2 regions of the Actinoallomurus sp. NPDC050550 genome follow, and region 1 is predicted to be linked to the other one. Evidence: riboswitches for the same ligand, from Rfam matches in the RefSeq annotation. Region 1 holds a riboswitch; the other holds the start of a gene.
What was found. A riboswitch is a leader RNA that binds a small molecule or an ion and turns the genes downstream of it on or off. The one in region 1 is predicted to bind ZMP and ZTP.
Positions count from the first base shown of each region.

Region 1 (7,085 bases):
AACGCCAGCTCACCGACGCCCGGGTCGAGCGTGTACATCAGGTGCGCGAGGGCGAGGATCGACCCGTCCGGGCCTTCGGCCGCTGTGGTCAACCCGTACGCGCGGTCGCAGAACACCCGTAGCAGCCGCTCCGGGATGTCGTCCCGCGCGCTGAAGTAGCGGCGACGCCGGCTCTCGCTCGAACAGCGGGCGTGCAAGTCCCGTACGGCATCGGCGTCGAGGAGCGTCAGCGGCCGCACGGTGATCTCGGTGCCGTCGCCGAGGGTCAGGCATCGCCGAGTGGGAGCCGGGCCGTGGGCGGGAAGCAGGGAGCGGACCAGGGCGTTGGCGCGGGCGATCTCCGTGAGCGTGAAGGGCAGCCCCTTCCGGTGCAGCAGGACCCCGCGCAGGTGCCCGACGGAGACGGTGATCGCCGCCGGATCGGGCTGCTCGTCGAGCGCGGCCGGGCCGGCCACCCACTCCGCGCTGTCAGCGCGCAGCAACTCGGCGAGGATCTCCGGCAGGGCGCGCGGGTTGGACCGGAGGCGTACGGCGAGGGAGAGCGCGCGGCTCGGCTCGTCGATGAGCTCGTGCGGGGTCGCCGGAACGACGCTGGTCCGGCGACCCGCAGCGGCCGCGACGGCGATGCTGAGCGCCTCCGCGGTCGTTCGGGTGGGCACGTCCACGACGAACTCGTCCACCACGCCGTCCGTGTCCACCTGGACGGACAGGTCGAGGATGTTCGCCCCCTGCGCGGCCAGCGCGGCGGTCAGGACGGCCAGCCGGCCCGGCCGGTCGTCGATCTCGGTGCGTACGCGGAGCAGCGGCATATGATCCCCTTCGGCAGCTGAACGGGACCAGCGTTCCGCATCGCTGTTACCGGGTCGCTACGTGACCGTTTCCGCAAGATCAGCGCTCGCTGGGACGAACACGGCGAGGGCCCGGCGCCCCGAGACGCCGGGCCCTCGTCATCGATGGCGGGTCAGGGCGTCGCGGTCCAGCCGGGCATCGGGAAGCCGGCGAGCAACTCGCGAATCTCGGCGGCGATCTTGTCGAGGACCGCCTCGTCGTCGGCGGCGGCGACGGCCTGGTCGATCGACGCCGCGATGAACGGCATGTGCTCCTCGGTGAGGCCGCGCGTCGTGATCGCGGCGGTGCCGAGCCGGATGCCCGAGGGGTTCCACGGCTTGCGCGGGTCGAAGGGCACCGTGTTGAAGTTCAGCTCGATGCCGGCGCGGTCGAGCGCCTTGGCCGCCGGCTTGCCGCCGATGCCCTTGGCGGTCAGGTCGATGAGGATCAGGTGGTTGTCGGTGCCGCCGGAGACCAGGTCGAACCCACGCTCGGTCAGCGCGGCGGCGAGCGCCTGGGCGTTCACCACGATCTGGCGGGCGTACGGCTTGAAATCCTCCTGGGCGGCCTCCCGGAGCGCGACGGCGATCGCCGCGGTGGTGTGGTTGTGCGGGCCGCCCTGCAGGCCGGGGAAGATCGCCTTGTCGATCGCGGTCGCATGCTCCGCGGTCGTCATGATCATGGCGCCGCGCGGGCCGCGGAGGGTCTTGTGCGTGGTCGTGGTGATGACATCGGCGTGCCCGACCGGCGACGGGTGGGCGCCGCCGGCGACGAGCCCGGCGATGTGCGCGATGTCCGCGGCGAGGACGGCGCCCACCTCACGGGCGATCTCGGCGAACGCCGGGAAGTCGATCGTCCGCGGGATCGCGGTGCCGCCGCAGAAGATCACCTTCGGCCGCTCCGCGCGGGCGAGGTCGCGCACGTGGTCCATGTCGACGCGGCCGGTCTCGCGGCCGACGCCGTAGTGCACCGGGCGCAGCCACTTGCCGGTGATCGACACGGGCGACCCGTGCGTGAGGTGGCCGCCGTGGGCGAGCTCGAGCGACAGGAACGTGTCGCCCGGGTTCAGGAACGCCAGGTGCACGGCGAGGTTGGCGGGCGAGCCGGAGTACGGCTGGACGTTGGCGTGGTCGACGCCGAACAGCTCGCGGGCGCGCGCCTGGGCCAGCTCCTCGACCGGGTCGACGACCTGCTGGCCCTCGTAGTAACGCTTGCCGGGATAGCCCTCGGAGTACTTGTTGGTCAGGACGGAGCCGGTCGCCTCCAGCACCGCCGGCGAGACGTAGTTCTCCGAGGCGATGAGGCGGACCTTGTCGTGCTGACGGCGGGCCTCGGCCTCGATGAGACCGGCCAGGTCGGGATCGGCCGCGGTGAGATGGGACAGCGCTGGCTGGTGCATGGGGCCTCCATAAGGGCTCGGCTCCCAGCACCCAGGCGCGCGGTGCCAGATCTTCTTCGCTCCCCGGTGGTGAACTCCACCTCATGCGCCAGTCGCGGACTCACATCGTACCGAAAGCTCGGCCGCGGCTCAGGGCGACGGGCCGGATCAGGGCACCCGGGGTACCCGCTCATACGATCGGCCCGGTGGCCGCCGAGGCGGTACCGGGCCGATCGTATGAGCGATCTGCGGAGTCAGTTCCGGGCGCGCTGCATCGCGGCCGCGATCGCAGCACGCTCGGCGCGCAGCTTGGCCAGAGCCTCCTCGAGGATGGCCTCGCCGTCGGCGTCGCTGCGCCGCTCCTTCACGTAGGCGAGATGCGTCTTGTAGGGCTCGTTACGCGGCGGCGCCGGCGGGTTCTCAGGGTCCTTGCCGGCGGGGAACCCGCACCGGGGGCAGTCCCACTGGTCGGGAACCGCGACGTCGGTCGCGAAACTCGGCCGGGACTCGTGCCGGTTCGCGCAGTAGAAGGTCACCCACACACGCGGTGCCGCTTCGCCACGCTCGGCCTCTCCCATCGGGCCGGCACCGACTCGGCTGCCTCGAATAGCGTTGCCACTACCCACGGACTACTCCTCGCTTCCTTTGCCGCCGCAGCGAGGGGCGACGGCGTCAACACACTGCGGGTCTGGGCTGCTCAGCCGTGGTGGCCGTGCTTGAGCAGCAGACCCAGCGCGATGATCGCCACGAACCAGATCACGCCCGTGCCGATCGTGAGCCGGTCGAGGTTGCGCTCGACCACGGACGACCCACCGAGCGACGAACTGATACCGCCGCCGAACAGATCCGACAGGCCGCCGCCCTTGCCCTTGTGCAGGAGGACGAGCAGCACCATCAGCGCGCTCGTGATGATGAGCACGATGGAAGTTGCGATGATCACAGCAGCCCAGCGCTTTCGTGATTCACCCCGCTGTCTGCGGGGAATGTTCTCGTGTTCAGGTCATCCGTTACCGAGGGTACGACGTTCTACCGCGTGGTTCAGCAGAAACGCGCAGTCTGATGCGCTAGATCACACCGGTAGTTCGCGATACCTACAGATCTTGACGAACTCCCCCGCGTCCAGGCTCGCTCCGCCGACGAGCGCTCCGTCGATGTCCGGCTTCGCCATGATCCCGGCGATGTTGCCGCCCTTGACGGAGCCCCCGTAGAGCACGCGGACCTGCTCGGCGAGATCTCCACTGTACAGCTCGGCCAGCCGCTTCCGGATCGCGCCGCACACCTCCTGCGCGTCTTCCGGGGTGGCGACCTCGCCGGTGCCGATCGCCCAGACCGGCTCGTAGGCGATGACGACGCGCTGCGCCTGCTCGGCGGGGACCTTCTGCAGCCCGCCCTCGACCTGGGAGAGCGTGTGGGACAGGTGCTCGCCCGCCTTACGGATCTCCAGGCCCTCACCGACGCACAGGATCGGCGTCACATCGTGCTTGAAAGCCTGCTTCACCTTGGCGTTGACGAGCGCGTCGTCCTCGCGGTGGTACTCCCGGCGCTCGGAGTGCCCGGCCAGGACGTACGCGCAGCCGAGCTTCTCGAGCATCAACGCCGAGATCTCTCCCGTGTAGGCGCCCTTGTCGTGGGCCGACACGTCCTGCGCGCCGTACGTCAGCGCGAGTTTGTCGGCGTCCACCAGCATCTGCATGCTGCGGATGAAGGTGAACGGCGGCAGCAATGCGACGTCCACCGCCTCGTAGTCGGCCTCCCTGAGGCCGAAGGCGATCTTCTGGACGTGCGCGATGCCCTCGAAGTGCGTGAGGTTCATCTTCCAGTTACCGGCGATCAGCGGCTTGCGCTGCGGCGGTGCGGGTTTGGCGGCCACGTTCAGTCCTCCAGGACGGCCAGGCCGGGCAGCGTCTTGCCCTCGAGGTACTCGAGGCTCGCGCCGCCACCGGTCGAGATGTGGGAGAAGCCGTCCTCAGGGAGGCCGAGCTTGCGTACGGCCGCGGCCGAGTCGCCGCCGCCGACCACGGTGAACGCCTTCGACGCGATCAGCGCCTCGGCCACCGCGCGGGTGCCGCCGGCGAAGGCGTCGAACTCGAAGACGCCCATCGGGCCGTTCCAGAAGACGGTGGCCGCGTCGGCGAGCTTGCTCGCGAACAGCTCACGGGTGCGCAGGCCGATGTCCAGGCCCTCCCGGTCGGCCGGGATGGCGGTCGCCTCGACGGCCTCGTGCGGCGCGTCGGGGGCGAACTCGGTGGCGGCCAGCACGTCGATCGGCAGGACGAGGTCGACGTCGCGCTTGCGCGCCTCCTCGATGAACCCGCGGACCTGGTCGAGCTGGTCCTCCTGCAGCAGCGAATTGCCGACCTCGTGGCCCTGGGCCTTGAGGAAGGTGTATGCCATGCCGCCGCCGATGATCAGCCGGTCGACCTTGCCGAGGAGATTCGCGATGACCCCGAGCTTGTCGGAGACCTTCGCGCCGCCCAGCACGACGACGTACGGCCGGGCGGGCTCGCCGGTGAGACGCCGCAGCACCTCGACCTCGGCGGCGATGAGGCCGCCGGCCGCGTGCGGGAGCCGCTGCGGCACGTCGTAGACGCTGGCGTGCTTGCGGTGCACGGCGCCGAAGCCGTCGCCGACGTACAGCTCGGCGAGGGCGGCGAGCCGGTCGGCGAACGCGCCGCGCTCGGCGTCGTCCTTGCTGGTCTCGCCGGCCTCGAAGCGGAGGTTCTCCAGGAGGGCGACCTCGCCGTCCTGGAGCGCGTCGACGGTCGCCTGCGCGGAGTCACCGACGGTGTCGGTGGCGAAGCGGACCTCGCGGCCCAGCAGCTCACCCAGCCGCTTCGCGACGGGGGCGAGGGAGAACTCCGGTTTCACCTGCCCCTTGGGGCGGCCGAGGTGGGCGCACACGATGACGCGGGCGCCCTTGTCGGCGAGCTTGGTGATGGTCGGGACGCTGGCCCGGATCCGGCCGTCGTCCCCGATCACGCCGTCCTGCAGCGGAACGTTGAGGTCCGAGCGGACCAGCACCCGCCTGCCGCGCACGTCGCCGAGATCGTCGATCGTGGACATGCTCATTGATCGCACTCCTGGTCGTGTGGGAACGAGCGCAGCAGGCTCACCGCCTGCTGCGCTCGTTCGTGTCGCCGTTGCCGGGCCGGGCGGGCCCTGACCCGTCAGAGCCGCGAGCCCACCAGCTTGGTGATGTCGACGAGACGGTTGGAGTAGCCCCACTCGTTGTCGTACCAGCCGACGACCTTGACCTGGTCACCGATCACCTTGGTGAGTCCGGAGTCGAAGATGCAGGACGCCGGGTCGGTGACGATGTCGGAGGAGACGATCGGGTCCTCGGTGTAGGTGAGGATGCCGCGCAGCGGGCCCTCGGCCGCCTCGCGCAGCGCCGCGTTGACCTCCTCGACGCTGGTCTCGCGGCCGACCGTGACAGTGAGGTCGGTCGCCGAGCCGGTCGGCACCGGAACGCGCAGCGCGTAGCCGTCGAGCTTGCCCTTCAGCGCCGGCAGGACGAGACCGATGGCCTTGGCGGCCCCGGTGCTGGTCGGGACGATGTTGATGGCGGCGGCGCGGGCGCGGCGGAGGTCCTTGTGCGGGCCGTCCTGGAGGTTCTGGTCCTGGGTGTAGGCGTGGATCGTGGTCATCAGACCACGCTCGATGCCGAAGGTGTCGTTGATGACCTTCGCCATCGGGCCCAGGCAGTTGGTGGTGCAGGACGCGTTGGAGATGACGGTGTGCAGCTCCGGGTCGTAGGCGTCGTCGTTCACGCCCATGACGATCGTGACGTCCTCGTTCTTGGCCGGCGCGGAGATGATGACCTTCTTCGCGCCGTTCTCGACGTGGACCTTCGCCTTGTTGGCGTCGGTGAACAGGCCGGTCGACTCGATGACGACGTCGACGCCCAGGTCGCCCCACGGCAGCTTGGCCGGGTCGCGCTCGGCGAAGGCCTTGATGGTCTTGCCGCCCACGGTGATCTCGTCCGCGCCGGCCTTCACCTCTTCGGGGAGCCGGCCGAGGATGCTGTCGTACTTGAGCAGGTGAGCGAGCGTGGCGTTGTCGGTGAGGTCGTTGACCGCCACGACCTCGACGTCGCCACCGGCGGCGTTCAGCGCTCGCCAGAAGTTGCGGCCGATGCGGCCGAAGCCGTTAACGCCAACCCGGATGGTCACGGCACCGATCTCCTCATGCTTCGTTCCCCGGACGTCACCGGGGCCTGTGAACCTGACGTATGTGCTCTCAGGTCGACCCTACCGAACCCGGTGTGATGTGACTGTAACCACCGGGTGGGAAGCGACCGGTCCGCCGCCCTGCCGGGAGCCAACATCCGAAGGCGGGCGGCGGACCAGGGAAAGCGTATTTGGTCTAGACCTAATGGTCTAGACCAAATCGATACAGAAAAGGCGATTCATCTGAAGTGACGGCCGTCACTCAGGAGATTGCGTCCGGGCGGCGAGGCCCGTGAGGCCTGGCGTGCGGGCGTGGAAGTGGCACCGAGGCCCTGCCGCACCAGGCGGTGCGGCAGGGCCTCAGGGTCGGTCTCCTGCTCCGCCGAGCGCCCCGCCGGGCGCGCGTCACCGTTCAGCCGGAGCCGACGCGTCGCCCTCGGCATCCCCGCCGGAGTTCTTTCGCCGGATCCCCCGGCGAAAGTCGATCAGGGGGCGAGCATGTCGGCGGTGACGTTGGCCTCGGTGCCGGCGATGCCCTGGTCCATGGCGCGCTTGTCGGCCATGGCCAGCAGCCGCCGGATCCGGCCGGCGATGGCGTCCTTGGTCAGCGGCGGGTCGGCGAGTTGCCCGAGCTCTTCCAGCGACGCCTGCTTGTGCTCCAGCCGCAGCCGGCCGGCGGCGACGAGGTGCTCCGGGGCGTCGTCGGCGAG
Region 1 covers NZ_JBFAJC010000003.1:28,092-35,176, reverse strand. Annotated here, with positions in the region: gene AB0I04_RS04600 (GNAT family N-acetyltransferase) at 1-809, opposite strand, end outside; gene glyA (serine hydroxymethyltransferase) at 962-2,227, opposite strand; ZMP/ZTP riboswitch at 2,250-2,333, opposite strand; gene AB0I04_RS04590 (RNA polymerase-binding protein RbpA) at 2,461-2,832, opposite strand; gene secG (preprotein translocase subunit SecG) at 2,904-3,146, opposite strand; gene tpiA (triose-phosphate isomerase) at 3,276-4,076, opposite strand; gene AB0I04_RS04575 (phosphoglycerate kinase) at 4,079-5,269, opposite strand; gene gap (type I glyceraldehyde-3-phosphate dehydrogenase) at 5,374-6,378, opposite strand; gene whiA (DNA-binding protein WhiA) at 6,861-7,085, opposite strand, start outside.

Region 2 (7,085 bases), on a different contig from region 1:
GCCATGTTCGGCGCGACCTTCGTGTTCCCGGTCGTGATGGGCCTCGACCCGAACCTCGCGATCATGATGTCGGGCATCGCCACGGTCATGTTCCTGCTGATCACCGCCGGGAAGGTGCCCAGCTACCTCGGCACCAGCGCGTCCTTCGTCGGTGCGGTCGCCTCCATCCGCGCGGCGGGCGGCAGCACCGCGAACGTGACCGGCGCGATCCTCGTCGCCGGCGCCGTGCTGGCCGTGGTCGGCCTGATCATCCACGTGCTCGGCGCCGGGATCATCCACCGGATCTTCCCGCCGGTCGTCACCGGCGCGGTCGTCATGCTGATCGGCTTCAACCTCGCCCCGGTCGTCGCGAACGTCTACTGGCCGCAGGACCAGTGGGTCGCCCTGGCCACCCTCGCCGTCGTCGTCCTGTGCGCCGTCGTGCTGCGCGGGTTCTGGTCGCGGATCGCCGTCCTGATCGGCCTGGTCTTCGGCTTCCTCCTGTCGTGGATCCTCGACGAGACCGCCGGCCGGATCACCGCACCCGACGGCACCGGCAAGGTCACCTCCCACTTCCGCGTCGACCTGAGCAAGGTCAAGGCGGCGGACTGGTTCGGCCTCCCGCACCTTCACGCCCCCGATTTCAAGACCTCCGCGATCCTCGTCGCCCTGCCGCCGGTCATCGCGCTCATCGCGGAGAACACCGGCCACGTCAAGGCCGTCGCCGCGATGACCGGCGCGGACCTCGACCCGTACCTCGGCCGCGCCATCGCCGCCGACGGCCTCGGCACGGTCCTGGCCACCGGGGTCGGCGGCGCGCCCACCACCACGTACGCCGAGAACATCGGCGTCATGGCCGCCACCAGGATCTACTCGACCGCCGCCTACTATGTCGCCGCCATCGTGGCGATCCTCGTGGGCCTGTGCCCCAAGTTCGGCGCGCTGGTCGCCGCGACCCCCGGCGGCGTTCTCGGCGGCATCACGGTCGTGCTGTACGGGATGATCGGCCTGCTCGGCGCGAAGATCTGGATCGAGAACCGCGTCGACTTCGGCGACCCGGTCAACCTGGTCCCCGTGGCGGCGGGCATCATCCTGGCCATCGGCAACGTCACGCTGAAGATCACCAAGGACTTCCCGCTGCAGGGCATCGCCCTCGGCACCATCGCCGTTCTGCTCGGCTACCACGTCCTCAACGCCGTCCAGCGCGCCCCACGCGACACCGGCGCCGGCGTCATCGCCCCCGGCGAACGCGACGTCATGCCCGGCGGCCGCCCCGGCGAGCCGGAATAGCGCCCGACCCGCCGGCCAGGGGGACGGCGGCGACCGGCCGTCGACCCGCCGCGGCCTCCGGCCTCGGTAGGGTGCGGGGGATCAAGGCCGTCCAGGATCGGAGCGCGAGATGTCGGTCATCGACAAGGTGTCGTGGATTCGGATCGAGGGCGGCAGAATCCTCAGCACGCGCTCACACGGCAAGGACGTCTACTACCTTCCCGGCGGCAAGCGCGAGGCGGGGGAGAGCGACGCTCAGACTCTGGCGCGAGAGATCGAGGAGGAGCTCACCGTCGCGATCGTGCCGGAGACCGTCGCTCACCTCGGTACGTACGAGGCCCAGGCGCACGGTCATCCCGACGGTGTCACGGTCCGGATGACCTGCTACACCGGCGACTATCAGGGCACGCTCGCACCGAGCAGCGAGATCGAGGAGGTCGTGTGGCTGTCCTACGCCGACCGCGACCGCGTCTCTCCGGTGGACCAGATCATCTTCGACGACCTGCGAGCTGCCGGACGGTTGACCTGAGCGACCGTACGGGGTGCGGCGACCGCCAGGCGATCAGGTGACCGTCAGCTCCCACAGGCCCTTGGCCAGCGTGGTGAGTCCGCCGGCCAGGGCGAGCAGCAGCACGATCCGCCGCGCACCGCGTTCCGGTATGTGATCCCCGAGCACCCGCCCGGCGACGGCGCCGCCCGCGAGGGCGGCCGTGACCAGCAGCCAGGCGGGGCCGGTCAGCCGCGGCACGCCCTTGACTAGCAGGGACAGGGCGTTCACGGCGACCCCGTAGAACTGCGCGTTCGGGACGAACTCCCGTACCGTCCAGTCGGCGTTCACCGCGTACAGCGATATCGCCGGGCCGCCGACCCCGGCCGAGGAGTTCATGAAGCCGCTCGCGGCGCCGGCGGCGACCGCACCTCCGGAGCCTCTCAGCGCGGGCACCCGCGTGCCGAAGATCACAAGCAGCACCGCCGCGGTCACCAGTGCGCCCATCCCGGCGAGCAGCACCTGCTGAGGCAGGCGAGCGGCGACCCAGGCCCCGGCCGGCACCGTGCAGGCGGCCGCGGCGACCAGCGGCACCATCGCGCGCAGCCGGACCCGCCGCCATCCGTCCAGCAGCCCGACCACACTGATCGCACCCGAGGCGGCGTTCGACAGCAGCACCCCCTGGGAGGGGCCGAGGAGCAGCACGAGCGCAGGCGCCGCGACCAGCGCGAACCCCATCCCGGCCAGCCGCTGGACGGACGCGCCCAGGAGGACGATGCCGCCCAAGAGCAGATCACCGGTCCAGCCACCCGTCACGACGGATCCTCGTCACGAAACACGATCGAGAGCCTCCACCACCGATACGCCCTGGTTCAACGCGTTTTCGAGGAGCGGGCGCATCGTGATCACGAGGAAGTCCAGGGCTTGTGCCGATCACTACGGAGTATGGTGGATCTCGGGTCGTGACTGGCGCTGAGGTGGAGCACCACCGGGGAGCGGCCCGGAAAACGTTGTGCCGTGCGCCTGGGCCGAGTCGCGAAGACCGTTCAGGAGCAGCCGATGTCCCAGACGCAGACCGCCCGTCTCATGGATGGTGCGGGCCTCGCCCGCCGCATCGTCGAGCAGAGCACCGCCAGAGCCGCACAGATCACCCGCGAGAGCGGCACGCCGCCGTGCCTGGCGACCGTACTGGTCGGAGACGACCCCGCCTCGGTGACCTACGTCCGGATGAAGCGCAGCCGATCCGAGAAGGCCGGCATCGTCTCGCGGCACGTGGGCCTGCCCGCCACCACGACGACGGCGGAACTGGTGGACGCCATCACCGCCCTGTCACAGGACCCGGAGGTGCACGGCATCCTGCTCCAGCACCCCGTCCCGCCGCACATCGACGAGCGGGCCGCGTTCGAGGCCATCGCCCCGGAGAAGGACGTCGACGGGCTCACGCTGAGTTCGTTCGCCGCGCTGAGCTTCGGGCTGCCGGGCTTCGTGCCCTGCACGCCCGGCGGCATCATGCGGCTGCTCGAGGAGTACGACGTCGACCCGGCGGGCCGGCACGCCGTCGTGGTCGGCCGCAGCGCCATCCTCGGCAAGCCGGTCGGGATGCAACTGCTCGCCGCCAACGCCACGGTCACGTACTGCCACTCGCGCACGACCGACCTCGCGTCGATGGTGCGGCAGGCCGACATCCTGGTCGCCGCCGTCGGCCGGCCGCGTTTCATCCGCGGCGAGGACATCAAACCCGGAGCCGTCGTGATCGACGCCGGATACAACCCCGGCAACGTCGGCGACGTGGACTTCGAGTCCGCCATGACCCGCGCGAGCCTCATCACACCGGTCCCCGGCGGCGTCGGCCCCATGACGATCGCCGTCCTCCTCGCCCAGACCGTGGACGCGGCGGCCCGGCAACTGGGTCTGGGATCCGATCACTGAGTCCTCACATGTGACGGCGCGTGGTGAATCCGGACGTCCAGCGGGCCCGAGTCGATCACGGGTTCCGATGGAGACAGGAGGCCGGTGTCGGCCAATCCCTGGATGACCGGGGAGAGGATGGACCGGTTCGCGGGAACGCCGCAGCGACGGTGAGCCTCGTCCTGAACCGGGCCGCCGCCGAGCAGCCAGATGTCGGCCGGTTGCTTCAGTCCGCACCCTTTCGGAGTGAGGTATTGCGAGCGCGGCATGGCCACGGAGCGCCGCCACCACCGCCGTACCGCGTCGTGGAGGTCCAGGGTCGCGCTCGGGGTGAACGTGCTCGGGAACGGGGCCGCCGCCGTACGGCCGGTCGACCCGCCGGTGTGCTGGGAGCAACCGGCTGCGGCGAGCAGGGCGGCCGCGGCCACCGTCAGACGAACGAGCACGCCTTCCCTTCCACCCGATCAACGATGAGAGCCGCGTGAGTTCACGCCGCCCGATTCCGTGGCGTCACGGTGTTCGTGCGGTCGTCGTCGTGCTGTTGCCGTTCGTTCCGGGCAGGTTGTTGAATCGTGGGGGGATCGCGCACCTCCGGGTGGTCATGTTCCGCACGGCGGCGCTTATCCTCGACCGGATACTCGAACACAGGGGGAGACGTGCCTGACCTGTCGACCTTCGCGGAGGCGGCCGTGTCGCCGGCCGAGCTCCGCGGCTTCCTGCGCGGTCTGCCGGCGGTGGATCAGGTGGGGGCGGAGGAGCGGGCTGCGCGGTTGGCGACGCGTTCGATCAAGACGTCGGCGAAGGCGTTTGCGATCGATCTGGCGGTCTCGATGGTGGATCTTACGACGTTGGAGGGTGCGGACACTCCGGGGAAGGTGCGGGCGTTGTGTGCGAAGGCGGCGCATCCGGATCCGGCTGATGTGAGCGTGCCGAAGGTCGCGGCCGTCTGTGTCTATTCCGATCTGGTGGGTGAGGCGGTCCGGGCTTTGGACGGTACGGGGGTCGGCGTGGCGAGTGTGGCGACGGCGTTTCCGTCGGGGCGGGCGCCGCTGGAGGCGAAGCTCGCTGACACCCGGCGTGCGATCGATGACGGGGCGTCGGAGATCGACATGGTGATCGACCGGGGCGCGTTCCTGGCGGGCGACTACCAGAAGGTGTTCGAGGAGATCGTCGCGGTCAAGGCCGAGTGCGGCGACGTGCACCTGAAGGTGATCCTCGAGACCGGTGAGCTGGTCACGTACGACAACGTGCGCCGCGCATCCTGGCTGGCGATGCTCGCCGGGGCCGATTTCATCAAGACGAGCACGGGCAAGGTGAGCCCCGCCGCGACGTTGCCGGTGACGCTGGTCATGCTCGAGGCCGTGCGTGACTTCCGGGCGCGGACCGGCCGCCAGGTCGGCGTCAAGCCGGCGGGTGGGATCCGGACGACCAAGGATGCGATCAAGTATCTGGTGCTGGTGAATGAGACGGCGGGGCCGGACTGGCTGACGCCCGAGTGGTTCCGGCTCGGGGCGTCCAGCCTGCTCAACGACCTGCTGATGCAGCGCCGCAAGTTGACGACCGGCGTGTACGGCGGTCCTGACTACTTCACCCTGGACTGAGGCAGACATGACTTTCGAGTACGCTCCCGCGCCGGAGTCACGGGGCATCGTCGACATCAAGCCGTCGTACGGCCTGTTCGTCGACGGGGAGTTCGTCGAGGCGAAGAGCTCCTTCAAAACGATCAATCCGGCCACGGAGGAGACCCTGGCCGAGGTCGCCGAGGCGAGCGCCGATGACGTGGACCGCGCGGTCGCGGCAGCCCGCCGTGCGTACGACACGGTGTGGGGTCCGATGCCGGGCGCGGAGCGGGCGAAGTATCTGTTTCGGATCGCGCGGCTGATTCAGGAGCGGTCGCGGGAGTTGGCGGTTCTGGAGTCGATCGATAACGGTAAGCCGATCCGTGAGTCGCGGGATGTGGATCTGCCGCTGGTCGCGGCGCATTTCTTCTATTACGCGGGTTGGGCCGACAAGCTCGGTCACGCCGGGTTCGGCGCTGACCCGCGGCCGCTGGGCGTGGCGGGGCAGGTCATCCCGTGGAACTTCCCGTTGTTGATGCTGGCGTGGAAGATCGCGCCGGCGTTGGCGTGCGGTAACACCGTCGTGCTGAAGCCGGCGGAGACGACGCCGTTGACGGCGTTGGCGTTCGCTGAGATCTGTGTGCAGGCGGGGTTGCCGCCCGGTGCGGTGAACATCGTGACCGGGGCGGGGGAGACCGGCCGTGCGCTGGTCGAGCATCCTGGGGTCGACAAGGTCGCTTTCACCGGTTCGACCGAGGTCGGCCGGCAGATCGCCCGGTCGGTCGCCGGCACGGCCAAGAAACTCACGCTGGAGTTGGGTGGTAAGGCCGCCAACATCGTCTTCGACGACGCGCCGCTGGACCAGGCGGTGGAGGGGATCGTCAACGGGATCTTCTTCAACCAGGGCCACGTGTGCTGCGCCGGTTCGCGGCTGCTGGTCCAAGAATCGGTCGCCGAAGAACTCCTGGAGCGGCTGAAGGCGCGGATGACGACGCTGCGGGTCGGTGACCCGTTGGATAAGAACACTGATGTCGGTGCGATCAACTCCGCTGCGCAGCTCGCGAGGATCCGTGAGCTGTCTCAGGTGGGTGAGGCCGAGGGTGCGGTCCGCTGGTCGCCGGCGTGTGAGCTGCCTGAGCGCGGGTTCTGGTTCGTCCCGACGGTGTTCACGAATGTTGCGGCTTCGCATCGGATCGCGCGGGAGGAGATCTTCGGTCCGGTCCTGTCCGTTCTCACGTTCCGCACACCGGCTGAGGCGCTGGAGAAGGCGAACAACACCCCGTATGGGCTGTCGGCGGGGATCTGGACGGACAAGGGGTCGCGGATCCTGTGGATGGCGCAGCGGTTGCGGGCGGGGGTGGTGTGGGCGAACACGTTCAACAAGTTCGACCCCGCTTCGCCGTTCGGTGGGTACAAGGAGTCCGGTTTCGGGCGTGAGGGCGGACGGCACGGACTGGAGGCCTACCTTCGATGAGCGAGCGACTGAGTGTCCGTAAGACCTACAAGCTGTTCATCGGGGGCGCGTTCCCCCGCTCCGAATCCGGCAGGACGTTTGCGGTGAACGATGCCAAGGGCAGGTTCGTGGCCAACGCCGCGCGCGCCTCGCGCAAGGATGTGCGGGACGCGGTGGTGGCCGCCCGCAAGGCCCAGTCCGGCTGGGCGGGACGCACCGGCTACAACCGGGGGCAGATCCTCTACCGCGTCGCCGAAATGCTGGAGGGCCGCCACGGCCAGTTCGTCGAAGAACTGCGTGCGACCGGGCTGGGTAAGACGGCGGCCGCCGAGCAGGTGGAGGCGGCGATCGACCGGTGGGTCTGGTACGCCGGATGGGCCGACAAGGTCGCCCAGGTGACCGGGTCGGCGAACCCGGTGTCCGGGCCGTT
Region 2 covers NZ_JBFAJC010000002.1:172,695-179,779, forward strand. Annotated here, with positions in the region: gene AB0I04_RS03130 (solute carrier family 23 protein) at 1-1,269, shown strand, start outside; gene AB0I04_RS03135 (NUDIX domain-containing protein) at 1,379-1,777, shown strand; gene AB0I04_RS03140 (sulfite exporter TauE/SafE family protein) at 1,811-2,551, opposite strand; ZMP/ZTP riboswitch at 2,688-2,771, shown strand; gene AB0I04_RS03145 (bifunctional 5,10-methylenetetrahydrofolate dehydrogenase/5,10-methenyltetrahydrofolate cyclohydrolase) at 2,795-3,664, shown strand; gene AB0I04_RS03150 (hypothetical protein) at 3,658-4,089, opposite strand; gene deoC (deoxyribose-phosphate aldolase) at 4,300-5,244, shown strand; gene AB0I04_RS03160 (aldehyde dehydrogenase family protein) at 5,252-6,676, shown strand; gene AB0I04_RS03165 (aldehyde dehydrogenase family protein) at 6,673-7,085, shown strand, end outside.
Region 2: linked by a shared signal. The riboswitch ahead of AB0I04_RS03145 (bifunctional 5,10-methylenetetrahydrofolate dehydrogenase/5,10-methenyltetrahydrofolate cyclohydrolase) and the one ahead of glyA (serine hydroxymethyltransferase) in region 1 are both predicted to bind ZMP and ZTP.